2 linked regions of the Flexistipes sp. genome follow. Each later gene encodes a partner of the first gene's protein in a complex. Links are inferred from orthologs where the notes say so. Each region holds a gene or a part of one and is shown on either strand. Other genes may lie near its edges.

Evidence for each region.
Region 2: the proteins of accD (region 1) and accB are in contact, whole or in part, in a solved structure (PDB 8UXZ), measured with the Escherichia coli proteins. The link is inferred for Flexistipes sp. from one-to-one orthologs.

What each region holds. Positions count from the first base shown.
Region 1 is NZ_JAXKVW010000006.1:46,829-53,530, forward strand. The notes cover bases 1-2,958. They hold accD (acetyl-CoA carboxylase, carboxyltransferase subunit beta), read right to left. Parts: upstream 1,924-2,958; coding sequence 1,078-1,923; downstream 1-1,077. Other genes in these bases: UMU13_RS05855 (bifunctional folylpolyglutamate synthase/dihydrofolate synthase), read right to left, coding at 1-1,077; UMU13_RS05865 (hypothetical protein), read left to right, coding at 2,145-2,435; UMU13_RS05870 (OmpP1/FadL family transporter), read left to right, coding at 2,947-2,958. Also shown: more of UMU13_RS05870, read left to right, coding at 2,959-4,239; UMU13_RS05875 (Ig-like domain-containing protein), read left to right, coding at 4,270-6,306.
Region 2 is NZ_JAXKVW010000009.1:61,854-68,451, reverse strand. Bases 1,210-4,063 are described here. They hold accB (acetyl-CoA carboxylase biotin carboxyl carrier protein), read left to right. Parts: upstream 1,210-2,331; coding sequence 2,332-2,796; downstream 2,797-4,063. Other genes in these bases: accC (acetyl-CoA carboxylase biotin carboxylase subunit), read left to right, coding at 2,816-4,063; efp (elongation factor P), read left to right, coding at 1,750-2,322; UMU13_RS07505 (M24 family metallopeptidase), read left to right, coding at 1,210-1,741. Outside these bases: UMU13_RS07515 (roadblock/LC7 domain-containing protein), read left to right, coding at 1-237; aroQ (type II 3-dehydroquinate dehydratase), read left to right, coding at 238-669; more of UMU13_RS07505, read left to right, coding at 689-1,209; more of accC, read left to right, coding at 4,064-4,156; UMU13_RS07485 (tetratricopeptide repeat protein), read left to right, coding at 4,164-5,798; UMU13_RS07480 (hypothetical protein), read left to right, coding at 5,776-6,393; ispE (4-(cytidine 5'-diphospho)-2-C-methyl-D-erythritol kinase), read left to right, coding at 6,433-6,598. UniProt on the Escherichia coli protein: This protein is a component of the acetyl coenzyme A carboxylase complex; first, biotin carboxylase catalyzes the carboxylation of the carrier protein and then the transcarboxylase transfers the carboxyl group to form malonyl-CoA.

The sequences.
Region 1 (6,702 bases):
TGAGCCTGTTATTAATACCTTTTGCAATTCATTTTGTTTTAAAAAACTGTCTATTATTATCTTTGGGTCTTTTATCCTGTAAACTGCGTCAATGTCAATATTGGAAATATCTATGCTTCTGTCATTGTCCGGTATTTCGGTCAGATAGATTTTTTTTGCTTTTGTTTTAAGAATATTCACAGATGTTTCCACATCCCGTTCGTTTGTACACGAAAATATTACGGCATCATATCTATCTTTTGATTTCTGGATTCTGTAAAGAGCAGCGATATTATGAGCGCCGTCCAGTGTGAAATTTCCGATTCTTTCCATTCTGCAGGGCAGAGTTTTTAAATTTACAGCTTTTATCTCAATCTCTTTGTTTGTAATAAATTTATAAATTTCAGATGACAGAGAAAAGTTAATATCTGCCGTATCCAGGTTTTCTGAATCTTTTAAAAAATAAAGATTTTTGTCTGGTAGAAGCTTGGATATATGGGTATTAATAAAATTTTTGTTGTCTCCTATGAAGATATCCGAATTATCTTTGCATATGGCAATTTTTTCTTCAATTATTTTGTAAATATTTTTACCTAAAAATTTTATGTGATCCTGAGAAATTGTTGTGATAACAGGGATTTTCTTATTTAAAATGTTTGTAGCATCGTATCTGCCGCCGAGACCTGTTTCTATGATTGAGATGTGGGGACTTTTGTCCGAGAAAAAATCAAAAGCTATTAATGTAAGTGCCTCAAAAAATGTCAGGGCATGTTTTTTAATTATGTTCAGGTTCTTATGAAATAAATGCTGAAAATCTTTATAATTTATGTTTTCGAGGTTGTATTGTATACGCTCGGTGATATCATCTATATGAGGAGAAGTGAACATAGCCACATTGCAGCCGTCTTTGCGAAGCATCTGTGCCAGATAATAAGCTGTGGAGCCTTTTCCGTTTGTTCCTGCAATATGTACAATTTTTCCTAAGTTTTTTTCACTAAAACCGATATCCGTAAGTGCATTACTAATGCGGTCAAGAGTAAGGTCCAATTGCTTGAATTCTTTGCGTGAATTAAAAAAGTCGGATAAAGTTACATCCATTTATCCGAAAAAATCCAGCATTTTTGAAATGGTGGGCTTCCAGTCCTTTCTGTGCAGAACCATGTCAACCATTCCATGCTCAAGCAGAAAATCGGATTTCTGAAAATCGTCCGGCAACTTTTGTTTGATTGTTTGTTCTATTACACGCGGGCCGGCAAATCCTATAAGAGCATTGGGTTCGGCTATTATAACATCACCGAGCATTGCAAAACTTGCTGTGACACCGCCCGTTGTGGGGTCTGTCAGAATGCTTATATGAGCCAGTCCCGAGCGCTCAAGCTTTTTCAGAGCGGCTGAAGTTTTGGCCATCTGCATCAGCGAGAGTATGCTTTCCTGCATACGTGCACCGCCGGAACAGCTGATTGTGATAACATGATTTTTATTGACAATTGCAGACTCTATCAGGCGGGAAATTTTTTCACCAACGACACTGCCCATACTGCCGCCGAGAAAACTGAATTCAAATGCCCCGATGTTAACACTTCTGCCGTTTACACTGCCTATTCCCGAAATGAATGCATTATTAAGTTTTGTTTTTTTAGTAGCAGATTTAAGTCTGTCAGTATATTTTTTAGAGTCTCTGAATTTTAATGGATCCTGGGAAACAAGGTTTTGATCGATTTCAACAAAAGAGTTTTCATCAACAATAATCTGAATTTTTTCCCTTCCGGAAATTTTAAAATGGTTTCCACATGACGGGCAGGCGTGAAAGTTCTTCTTTATCTCGTCTTTATAACTTATTTCCTGACATTTATCGCATTTAATCCATAAGTTTTCTTTAATTTCTTTTTTATTTGCCGTCTTTACTTTTTTTATTTTGTCAAATAAAAGCCCTTTAAGTCCCATTGTATACCTCCATAGGTTTGAAATACATATTCTATCGGTTTTAAAACAAGATGCAAGAAAAAAGTGCGATTATATATTCATATGATTGGATGCAGATAGATGGTGAAGTGGTAAAGTAGTAAAGTAGAGAAATGGTGAGATAGGGAAGTTGAAAAGCGGGGTATTTTAAAATATCATATTCATGTTATAATAAGAACAGATGAAACCAAGGGAGGCAGTCCATGAAAAATACAATAATTATTTCCGATGAGGCCGATGAAAAGGACTATCCGGACGCCATTATTTTGAATGAAAGCGACGCATTGAACCTTTATTCGGCTAAAAGCGGTGAGCAGGTTGTATGTGAAAGTCCTAATGTGGATTATGTGAAAGTGGAGGATGATTTTTTTGAGTTTTTTGGAGAGGATTTCGGGAGTATTAGATTTGACAGGCGTTTTGTGAAACTGGTGGTTAATAAGTCATATTATGTGGGTCAGAAACTCAGAGCCAACAAACCTTACGATATCCGGTAAAGCTTTCAAAATGATTTGATATAAAACATCTACAACCTCTCCCTGAAAGTCTCGTTATGTTTATAAAATTTGAGCTTTGAATAATTCAGTAAGCGCGGCTTCAGCCGTACAAAGTTTATTTCGAAACCCTGTATTATCAAGCATGCGGGACTACCAGGGCACTTAATAATTAAGTGCCCTGGCCTAAAACTGAGAAAAACACATTATTCAAAGCTCTTAAGCTCTAATAGTGTCTATATTTTTGTTCAAAGTTAAAAATAACAGTGTTCTGATAACACAGGTTGAAATATTCAGAATAATTTCATAGCACAAATATTAATATGCTTGCATCTTTTTTATTAGGCAATTATTTCTTTGGTAGCCAATATTTAAAACAATTATAATGAATGTATAAACTGAATGCTTGTTCGCTCAGTAAATATATAACATCTTTTTGTATATGATTATAAAAAGCTTGCCATTTAGTAAAAATTAATATATGTTTTAACAATACCAATATAAAGGAGGCTTTATGAGAAAGGCAAAGATAGCGTTTTTATACGTATTTATGGCTTTACTATTTCCAACATTTGTTTTTGCTAACGGTTTCCAGATTAATGAACAGGGGGCTAAAGCTCTCGGTATGGGTGGGGCTTTTGTTGCACAGGCGAATGATCCGTCTGCTCTTTACTTTAACCCTGCAGGAATTACTCAGCTTGAAAGAGCCCACCTTTCTCTCGGTGTTTCACCGATAACACCCAGAGCTTCATTTGAGAGTGATGTCACAGGAAAAACCACAGATGCAGATGTAAATACTTTTTTTATTCCAAACTTCTATTACACGATGAAAAATACCGAAAAAATAAGTACAGGGTTGGCGGTATTTTCAAATTACGGTCTTGCAACAGAATGGCCTGAAAATTGGGAAGGTAGATACGTTACCGGAGGTACGAAGGCCGAGATTATTACGATGACGATTAATCCGAATATTGCCTATAAAATCAATGACAAAATAAGTGTAGCAGCGGGTGTTGATATCCAAAATATGGATATTACACTGAAAAATAAGCTTGCAATGTTGCCTTATAACGGGAGTATTTTAATGCTTAATTCAGACGGTGACTCCAAGCTTACTGCAGATGACTGGGCTTACGGGTGGAATGCTGCAGTTCATTATAAAATTACAGAAAACTGGAAAGCCGGGATTTCCTACAGAAGCGAAATTAAACATGAAATAAAAGACGGAACTGCTGAATTGTCACTTCCTTCAGGTTATCTTATTGGAAGCGGCCCGGTGCCTGCCATGAATATTCAGAAAACGGGAAGTGCTGATATAACATTACCTGAAATTCTTTATTTAGGTACTTCTTACGAAATAGGTAAATTTACTTTTGAACTGGACGGGCAGTGGACAGGTTGGTCATCTTATGATGAATTAAAGATTGAATTTGAAGACGGAAGCCAGCAAGTAAGCCCCAAAAACTGGGAAGATGTATGGGCAATAAGATTGGGGGCACAGTATAGTGTTAACAAGATGCTTGATTTGAGAGCGGGTATTATCAGAGATTATTCACCGATCCCGGATGACACTGTTGATCCTCTTGTACCTTCCGGAGACAGATGGCTGTATGCTGTGGGGCTTGGATTCAATTTTCACCGGTTAACAATAGACGTTGCGTATAATTATCTTGATGATGAAAACAGAGAATTTGATAATGAAGTGGGTAAGAAAGCTCCGTACGGTTATGTTGCACCGGAACTTACAGGGGAATTTAAAGATATAGATGCACATATCTTCGGTGTAAATGTTTCCTATAAATTTTAAATAAAATGATTTTTTCAGGAGGAGTTTTATATGTTTAGAAAAATTACGTATGTTTTGTTTATATTATTTTCCGTTTCTGTTTTGGTTTCATGCGGCGGAGGCGGTTCGGATGATGTGGAGACTGTAAGTTATAATCGTCTGAAGTTTGATACTGCTGAATCGAATATGTCCATACCTTTTCCCAATGATGTTATGTGGCAGGAAACAGGTGGCATTGTTAATCTGACAGCACAGGCAGTGGGTCCTTCTGAAACAGCTCTTTATTCAGCTATCAAAGCACTGAATATTAAGGGTCTCAGCCCCAATACACCGATTGCCATTCCCCTGGCGAGCGATATTAAGCTGAGTAGCACTTCTCTATACAATAGTATCAGAATATTTGATTTGACAGGTTATCAGGTTAATCCAACTGCCAACAATTTTTTTACTGATATCGAAATTAAACAAAACGGTAATATAATCAATGTTTATCCGTTAAACCCTATGGCAGCCGGTCACAAGTATCTTGTAATTATAACCGGGGATCTTAAGGATTACCGTGGTTATCCTGTAATGCCTTCTCCAATTTACAAAACATTAAGGGATACGGATAATTGCAGTACTCTCGATTCTCAGGATTTGCAAAATCTTTGCAGTATTTATGATCCGCTTTGGGATATAGCTGCAAACCTGACGGGTAAGAGAAAAGAAAATCTTCTTGAAATATTCACATTTACCACAGCTGATAAAACGTTGGGATTGAAGGATTTTGGTGTAATACAGCAAGCATTATTAACCAAAGATTTCTCCATTATCGACAATAGCTCTATCGAAGGATACAGTTATGCTAATGTGTCTGCGGATAATGCCTCGAATGAATATGTTGAAGTGGATGCTCTGAGTGACTTGCCTTTGTTATGTCAAAACTTGTACGCACAAAATCCAACTTTACTTCCAGTAGTCAGTGACGGTACAACCTATTTTAAGTCGCCTAATCTTTATGAGCTTGCATCTATTCAGGCTATACTGGAAAATTATAATTTTCCGGATAATCAGTCGAATTATGGTGCTGTTTGTACTTCTATATTTGACAATTCCTCTCTATATGACAATGTTTCAATGAAAACTGCTGTAAACACTCAAACTCCAAATGGCATTGTTTTATTTCAGCACGGTCTCGGAGGGAGTAAATCCAATGTCGACTTAATTGCCAATGAGTTCAGCAGTTATATGGTAGTGGGTATGGATCTGCCGTGGCATGGAGGCAGAGTTTTAAATGCAGATTTGTCTGAGACAATTTGTGATGAAACTCAGTCCGGAAGCTGTTATTTAACGGACAATCCAATATATGACAGACTTAATATTTACCAGTCACTTCTGGATATGCATACACTCACAAAAATGTTCGGCCTGCAGGCCGTCAGTCAGGGATTACCTCTGTATCTTGCAGGGCAGTCGATGGGATCTATTACGGGCTCTATGCTTATGAATGTTGATAATATTACCACATCAAATGTTGCTTTGCAGGCTACAGAAGGACAAAAGGCGGGTAATTTTATCAATAAAGGCTTGCTGAATGTCGGCGGCGGCAATTATGCGGTGCTGCTCAATGAAGCTACAAACAGTCTGATAACAGATTTGCTTTCGACACTGAATCTTGAAAAGCACAGTATCGAATACTATACAACACTCGGTGTGTTTCAGCTGCTTCTTGATCCTGTGGATCCAGCTTATTTTGCTGACAATACAGCGATAAGCGGTAAAGTTCTGCTTCAGTCTGCAAACCATGATACGGTTATACCCAATGTATCAAATAAAGTACTTGCGCATGCTTATAATTTTGATCCCGGAGTAACAATTACCGGAGATGATACAGCAGCTTCAGGTGCGATAGCTTCTCCTTCTGCCGGCTGGTATATGTTCGGCAGCGGAGATAACTGGGTCAATCATGGATTCATGCTTAATACTTCTAATTTAAACGATTTATATCCCGAAGCGTTTGGTTATCTGAACCAGACCTATGTGGAAAATATGCAGGGGCTTGCAATAACACAGGCTTTGAATTTTTTGAGTGCTCAGCCTCAATAAGAATAAGCAAAACACTTAAAGGCGGCTCAGCTGAGCCGCCTTTTTTATGAATATATTTCCACTATATTTAACTTTCCTCCCCATTAATATTATATCAAGTTTCGCACTTCGTTTTGTCATTGCGAAACCCTGTGGAAACAGGCTTGTGGCAATCTCAAAACAAGAAAAATAGAGAGATTGCTTCGTCGTTTTCACTGCCTGCCCTGTTAAATGCCACAGGCAATCAGCGAAGCTGATATTTAACAGGGTGAACAAAGACGTGTAAAGAGTGCAAAATTTGAGATAATATGTTAAAATAAATAAAAAGCATTAATTTATTGTAGCAGATAATTAAAAAAGTTTTGCCGTTGTAAATTTTTTTGAAAATATTTGCATTTGAGCTGAGGTTGTGTTATT
Region 2 (6,598 bases), on another replicon or contig:
GAGATAGCTGCAGAGTTTTCATCTGTTTTGAGATACATAGATAAAGTTACCACATTTTTGGTTACAGGCAAAATGAACAGAATGGTGATCGAGTGTGACAATGATATTTTTTATCTTTATAAAATAAACAAATATTATTATATCATTGGCGTGTTGGAAAAAAATACAATTATCGGCAAACTTAATTATGTTTTAATGATGCTTGAGCCTGAATTAAGAAAGGAGCTGGATATCTAAATGAATATTACAATTATTAACGGCCCCAACCTAAATATGCTGGGACAAAGGGAAAAAGAACATTACGGTGATTTTTCTTACAAAAAACTGGTGGATACCGTTAAAGAACATGCTGCTTACAAATCCGTGGAATTGGATGTTTTTCAAAGCAACCATGAAGGAGAAATCGTATCCAAAATTCAAACTTCAGAATCGGATTGTTTTATTGTAAATGCCGGAGCTTATACACATACAAGTATAGCTGTAAGGGATGCACTGGCAGCAGTCAGCAAGCCTTTTTTGGAAGTACACATATCCAATGTATATGCCAGGGACCGTTTCAGGCACAGCTCATATCTGTCAGATATCGCTGAAGGTGTTATCTGTGGTCTGGGGATTTATTCTTACATTGCGGCTATCGACTATTTTGTTCACAAATATTCTTCTGTTTGACAATAAAAAAGGGGTAACAATGAACAGACTGGAAAAATTTCAGGCGGAACTTTCCGCCCGGGGCATGGAATGTTATATTGTAACGGATAATTCACATGTTTACTATCTGTCCGGATTTACCGGTACAGCCGGGTATATCGTTTTTGATAACGCTACTTTTATTTTCGTGACAGACGGTCGCTATGAAAATCAGGTGAAAAATGAAATTTCAGGTGATTTCAAAACCGAAATAGTAACGTCTTATATTAATTATTTTAAAGATTTAGCAGAAAGGAAAAAGAAGATTGCTGTGGATGCAAACTGTACCCTTGACTTATATTTAACATTATCCGATGAGACCACTGTTAATGTGGACAGGGATGATGTTATTTCTTCAATGCGCCTTATAAAAGACGAAAACGAAATTGAGCTGATAAGACAATCCTATAAAATCGCCGGAGATGCTTTTCTTGGCATGCTGGAAAATGTTGAATATAACATGACTGAATCGGTTTGGGCGGCAACGCTGGAATATAATATGAAAATCCGCGGTGCAGACTCGTTAAGTTTTGACACCATGGTGGCTTCCGGGGATCGTTCCGCTCTGCCGCACGGGCGTGCATCGGAAAAGAAGGTTAAAAAAGGTGAGCCGGTTATGGTGGATTACGGCTGTAAAAAATACTACTGCAGCGATATTACAAGAATAATTTACGATGCTGATAATAGTGCAGTCAATGAATTAATAGATATAGTGTATTCGGCTCTGCAAAAAGCGGTTGAGGTTGTAAAGCCGGGAATACTCTGCAGCGATGTTGATAAAACGGCGAGGGAATATATTAGTGATAAGGGTTACGGCAAATATTTCAACCATGGTCTGGGGCATGGTGTCGGTATAGACGTGCATGAAAGCCCGGCGTTCAGAAAAGATAATAATACAAAACTGAAGCCCGGGATGGTGCTTACCGTAGAACCGGGCATATATCTGCCTGATAATTTCGGCATACGACTTGAGGACACGGTTTTGGTGAATGAAACGGGTTGTGAAATTCTGAGTGGTGTGTTAGATAAATACGTTTATAAAATAATTAATTGAGGTGATAGATGGTGTTAACTCCGAATCAGTTTAAAAAGGGAAAGAAAGTGGAAATTGAAGGTGAACCATATTCTGTTGTCGAGTATCTTCATGTGAAGATGGGAAGAGGCGGTGCAAATGTCAGGACTAAGCTGAAAAGTTTGTTGAGCGGTAATGTTATAGAAAGGACATTTAAATCGGATGAGAAGATAAAGCAGCCGGATTTTGAAGAGAAAAGCATGCAGTATTTGTACAACGATGTGGAAAACTATTATTTTATGGATAACGAAAGTTTTGAGCAGATAGCTATTAGTGCCGAAGATCTCGGTGATATTGTCAATTATATGCCTGAAAACCTTAGTGTCGAGGTTCAGCTGTTTAACCAGAATCCGGTGGGTGTGGAACTGCCGAATTTTGTGGAACTTGAAATTGTCGAAACTGAACCGGGCATCAAAGGCGACACTGTTACGGGGGGAACCAAACCGGCAAAATTGTCAACAGGCGGAAGCATAAGTGTGCCGCTTTTTATTTCCGAGGGGGACGTGGTTAAGGTTGACACGAGAGACGGCAGCTACATAGAAAGGGTAAAAACAACCAAATAGGAGTGCAGTATGGATGTAAAAGAAATTAAAGAATTGGTAAGGTTTATTGAAAAAACATCTCTTACGGAATTCGAATATGAAAGTGAAACCGAACGTATATATGTTAATCGTGTTTCACAGATACCTTCAACCCCTGTTCAGCAGCAGGTTGAGACTGTGGTTAAGGAAGAGCGTAAAGCTGCTGAGCCTTCTGAAAAAAGAGAAAGTGAAGAAAAAACCAAAGAGGAAACTGAAGGGGTGCAAGTGAAAACACCCATTGTGGGAACATTTTATGAAGCTCCCTCTCCCGGTGCGGAACCTTTTGTGAAGGAGGGAGACACAGTAAGGAAGGGTCAGACGCTCTGTATTGTGGAGGCAATGAAAATTATGAACGAGATTGAGGCGGAGTTCGATTGTAAAATACTCAAAAAACTTGGTGTAAACGGCGAACCGGTTGAGTACGGTGAAGCCATATTTCTTGTGGAGCCGCTCTAATAAAAGTTGTGGGGTAGTCATGTTTAAAAAAGTATTGATAGCCAACAGAGGGGAAATAGCACTTAGAATTATACGGGCCTGCAAAGAACTCGGTATAGAAACCGTCGCTGTATATTCGGATGCCGATATTGAATCTCTGCACGTTGCCTTTGCTGATGAATCGGTTTGTATCGGTCCCAGGCAGGCTTCGGAAAGTTATCTCAACATAAAAAATATTATCTCCGCAGCTGAGATTGCTGATGTTGATGCCATTCATCCCGGATATGGATTTTTAGCGGAGAATCCTCACTTTGCAAAGGTTTGTGAAGAGTGCGGTTTTGAATTTATCGGCCCCTCTTTTGAACATATCTCCCTTATGGGCAACAAATCCAAGGCGAAGGAAACGATGAAGAATCTTGGTGTTCCTGTTGTTCCCGGCAGTGAAGGTGCCGTCAAGGATAAGGACGAAGGCTTAAAGATTGCCGAGGAGATAGGTTTTCCCGTAATAATAAAAGCTTCTGCCGGTGGCGGAGGCAAGGGTATGCGGGTTGCTCATTCGGAATTGAGTTTTCTGAAAAATTTTGAAACGGCAAAGAATGAAGCCAAAAGTGCATTTGGGAATGATGAGGTATATATAGAAAAATTTATTGAGGAACCCAGACATATTGAAATACAGGTTTTCGGAGACGGAGCAGGTGATGCCCTGCACTTTTTCGAAAGGGAATGCTCTATTCAGCGCAGGCATCAGAAGCTGCTCGAGGAAGGACCAAGCCCTTTTCTGACAGAAAGAATGAGAGAAAAAATGGGGAAGGTTTCTGTAGATGCTGTTAAAGGACTGGGTTATAAAAATGCCGGAACAATAGAATATTTGGTTGATAAATACGGTAATTTTTATTTTATGGAGATGAATACGAGGATTCAGGTGGAGCACCCTGTTACTGAGATGATAACGGGTGTGGATCTTGTTCAGCTGCAGCTGAAAATAGCAGCCGGTGAGCCTTTCGATATCTCTCAGAAGGACATTAAAATTATCGGTCATGCCATTGAGTGCAGGATTAATGCAGAGGATCCGGATACGTTTGCACCTTCTCCGGGCAAAATCGAAGCCTATTATGCCCCCGGCGGTTTTGGTGTGAGGGTTGATTCGGCAACCTATCAGGATTATATCGTTTTACCCTACTATGATTCCATGATAGCAAAAATGATTGTTTTCGGTAAAAACCGCGAGGAAGCTGTTAACAGGACAAAAAGAAGTTTGGACGAATTTATTGTTGAAGGAATCAAAACAACTGTTTCTCTGCATAAGCGGATACTTGTCAACCACGCTTTTATAAAAGGTGATGTCACAACCGATTTTATAGACAGATATATGAGAGAATAAAAAAGATATGTTGAATGTGTTTTCTGTATTCAGAAAAGTTGCCGGAAGATTTATTGTATTACTAAGCATCCTTACTTTCGGGTGCGCTCCTGCACATGTTTCTCTGAACACCTATGCTGAAAATACTTACGACTATAAATTTCTTAAAGCTGAGATGCTTTTGAATTCAGGAGAATTCGAAAGGGCGGTTGATATCTATGAGGAGCTGGCGGAAAAAACAGGGGATGCTTATCTTTACACCAAGGCAGCAAAAGTTTATATACATCAGCAGGAATATAAAAAAGCTGTGGAAATTTTAAAGAATGGTATAGATAGTGGCAGTATTGGTAATCCGGCAGAATTATATTACCAGCTTGCAAAAGTTTACTATGAAAATCTGCAGGAATTCCAAAGTGCCGGAAAATATATCGAAAAAGCGGTGTCAATAGAGAAAAGTAACAAATATTTTGAGCTTCAGGCGGATATTTATAAAAATATGAATGATTTTTCATCCGCTATCGGGGTTTACGACAAGCTTATCAAAAAAAATGAAGACGTTTCCTATTTCCTGCAGCGGGGAAAGTTGTATATGTATCTCGATCTGACTAAAAGGGCTGAAGAGGATTTTATAAAAGCTGTCAATATGGAAAAGAATCTTGAGGCCGCTCTTCTGCTTGCTGATATATATCTGAGAGAAAATCAAAACCAAAAAGCTATGAAATATCTGAAAATAGCTCAGGAAAAGCACCCCGGCTTAATACTTCCTGAATTGAAATTAGCAGAACTTTATATGGAATCAAATCGTTATGAGGAAGCATTAAAATATTATTCTCAAATTGTGGACAAACTTTCCGGAGAGCGAAAAATTTATGTCCTGAAACAGATGGGAAAAATATATCTCAAACAGAATAAATACAAAAAAGTAATCGAAGTTCTGGAGCAAGCCTATAATTTAGACAGCGACGACACCCAGTCAGCCTTTTACATTGCAGTGGCATATGAAGCTCTGAAAGAGTATGATAAAGCTGAAAAATATTACAAAGAAACGTTAAGGATAAGAAGTGATTACACTCAGGCCAAAAAGAGACTGGCTTTTGTTTACCTTTCCCAGGGAGCTTATGATAAAGCACTGGATGTTTTGGCGGATGTTTCGGAGGTTTACAAAGACGTTGATTTTTACAGAATAAAATCGGCTGTTTATGAAAGAAAGGGAAATTTGAAAAAGGCTGTTGATATTTTGAATAAAGGACTTAAATCCAACCCGGACAGTGAAACCCTTCTTATGAACAAAGCTTTTGTAACTGAAAAAAAAGGTGATTTGAATGAAACCATCGATATTATAAAGAAGGTTTTGAAGATAAATAATAACAATGATTCAGCGTTAAATTTTCTCGCATATCTGTATGCTGAAAATGATATGAAACTGACAAAAGCCCTGGAACTTGTCAACAGAGCTCTGGAAATTGACGGAAATAATCCGGCTTATCTGGATACAAAAGCCTGGATACTTTATAAACAAAAACGATATGAGCTGGCCAAAGAATATCAAAAAAAGGCTTTAAACCTGGCGCCTGAGGAAAAAGAATTAAGGGAGCACATGAGGTCTATTCTGGATGCCATGGGGATAAACAAGGGTGTTGATGAATATATTAAGGGTGATTAGTGCAATTGTTGTTTTATTTTTCACGGTAAATTGCGCCGTTAAGACACCCCAACTGGATAAAACGCAAAAAATTTCCAAAGAAGAAGCAGTCAGCAATGTAAGAAAACTCACTCCTGAGTTCTGCAGACTGAAGTCCAAGGGTGTATTCAGTTACGAAGACCGATTCAGCAAAGTAAAATTCAAAGGCACTATTGTCAAAACATGTGAAGGAAAATTAAAAATGAATGTTTTGGGGATGTTCGGGCAGGTATATCTGGAGGCGATATATGATGGAAATACTCTGGAGATAATTAAAGAAGGGGAAGATATAAGCAGCCGTTACGACAGTTTTTTCAGTGAAGAAAAGGTTGCACATTTGGTGAAATTGCTTTATGTGCCGCTGCTGATGCCTGATGAGGATTTTCGTTTTGATATATTTGCAAACCATTATGTTTTTTCCAAAAACGATACGGTGATTTATGCCGATGCTGATTTTGATATTGTCCGGATTAGGCGCGGCACAGAAGCCGTGGAATATAAATATGATGAGGATAAGCTTAAGATGCTGGAGTATAACGGAGCAGAGCAAATGTTTAAAATGCAACTGTACAATTAATCAGGACATTTTTTAATAATATAAACATCCGGTGGTCCAATGCTGATAAGAGCTTATGCTAAAGTCAATCTGTTTTTGAAAATTCTGAACAAAAGACAGGACGGTTTTCACAATATTGAATCGTTGATGAGCCCTGTTAATCTTTTCGACCTGCTTAAAGTCCAAAAAAGCAGGCAGTTTCGGATAACCTGTAATGATAAAACTA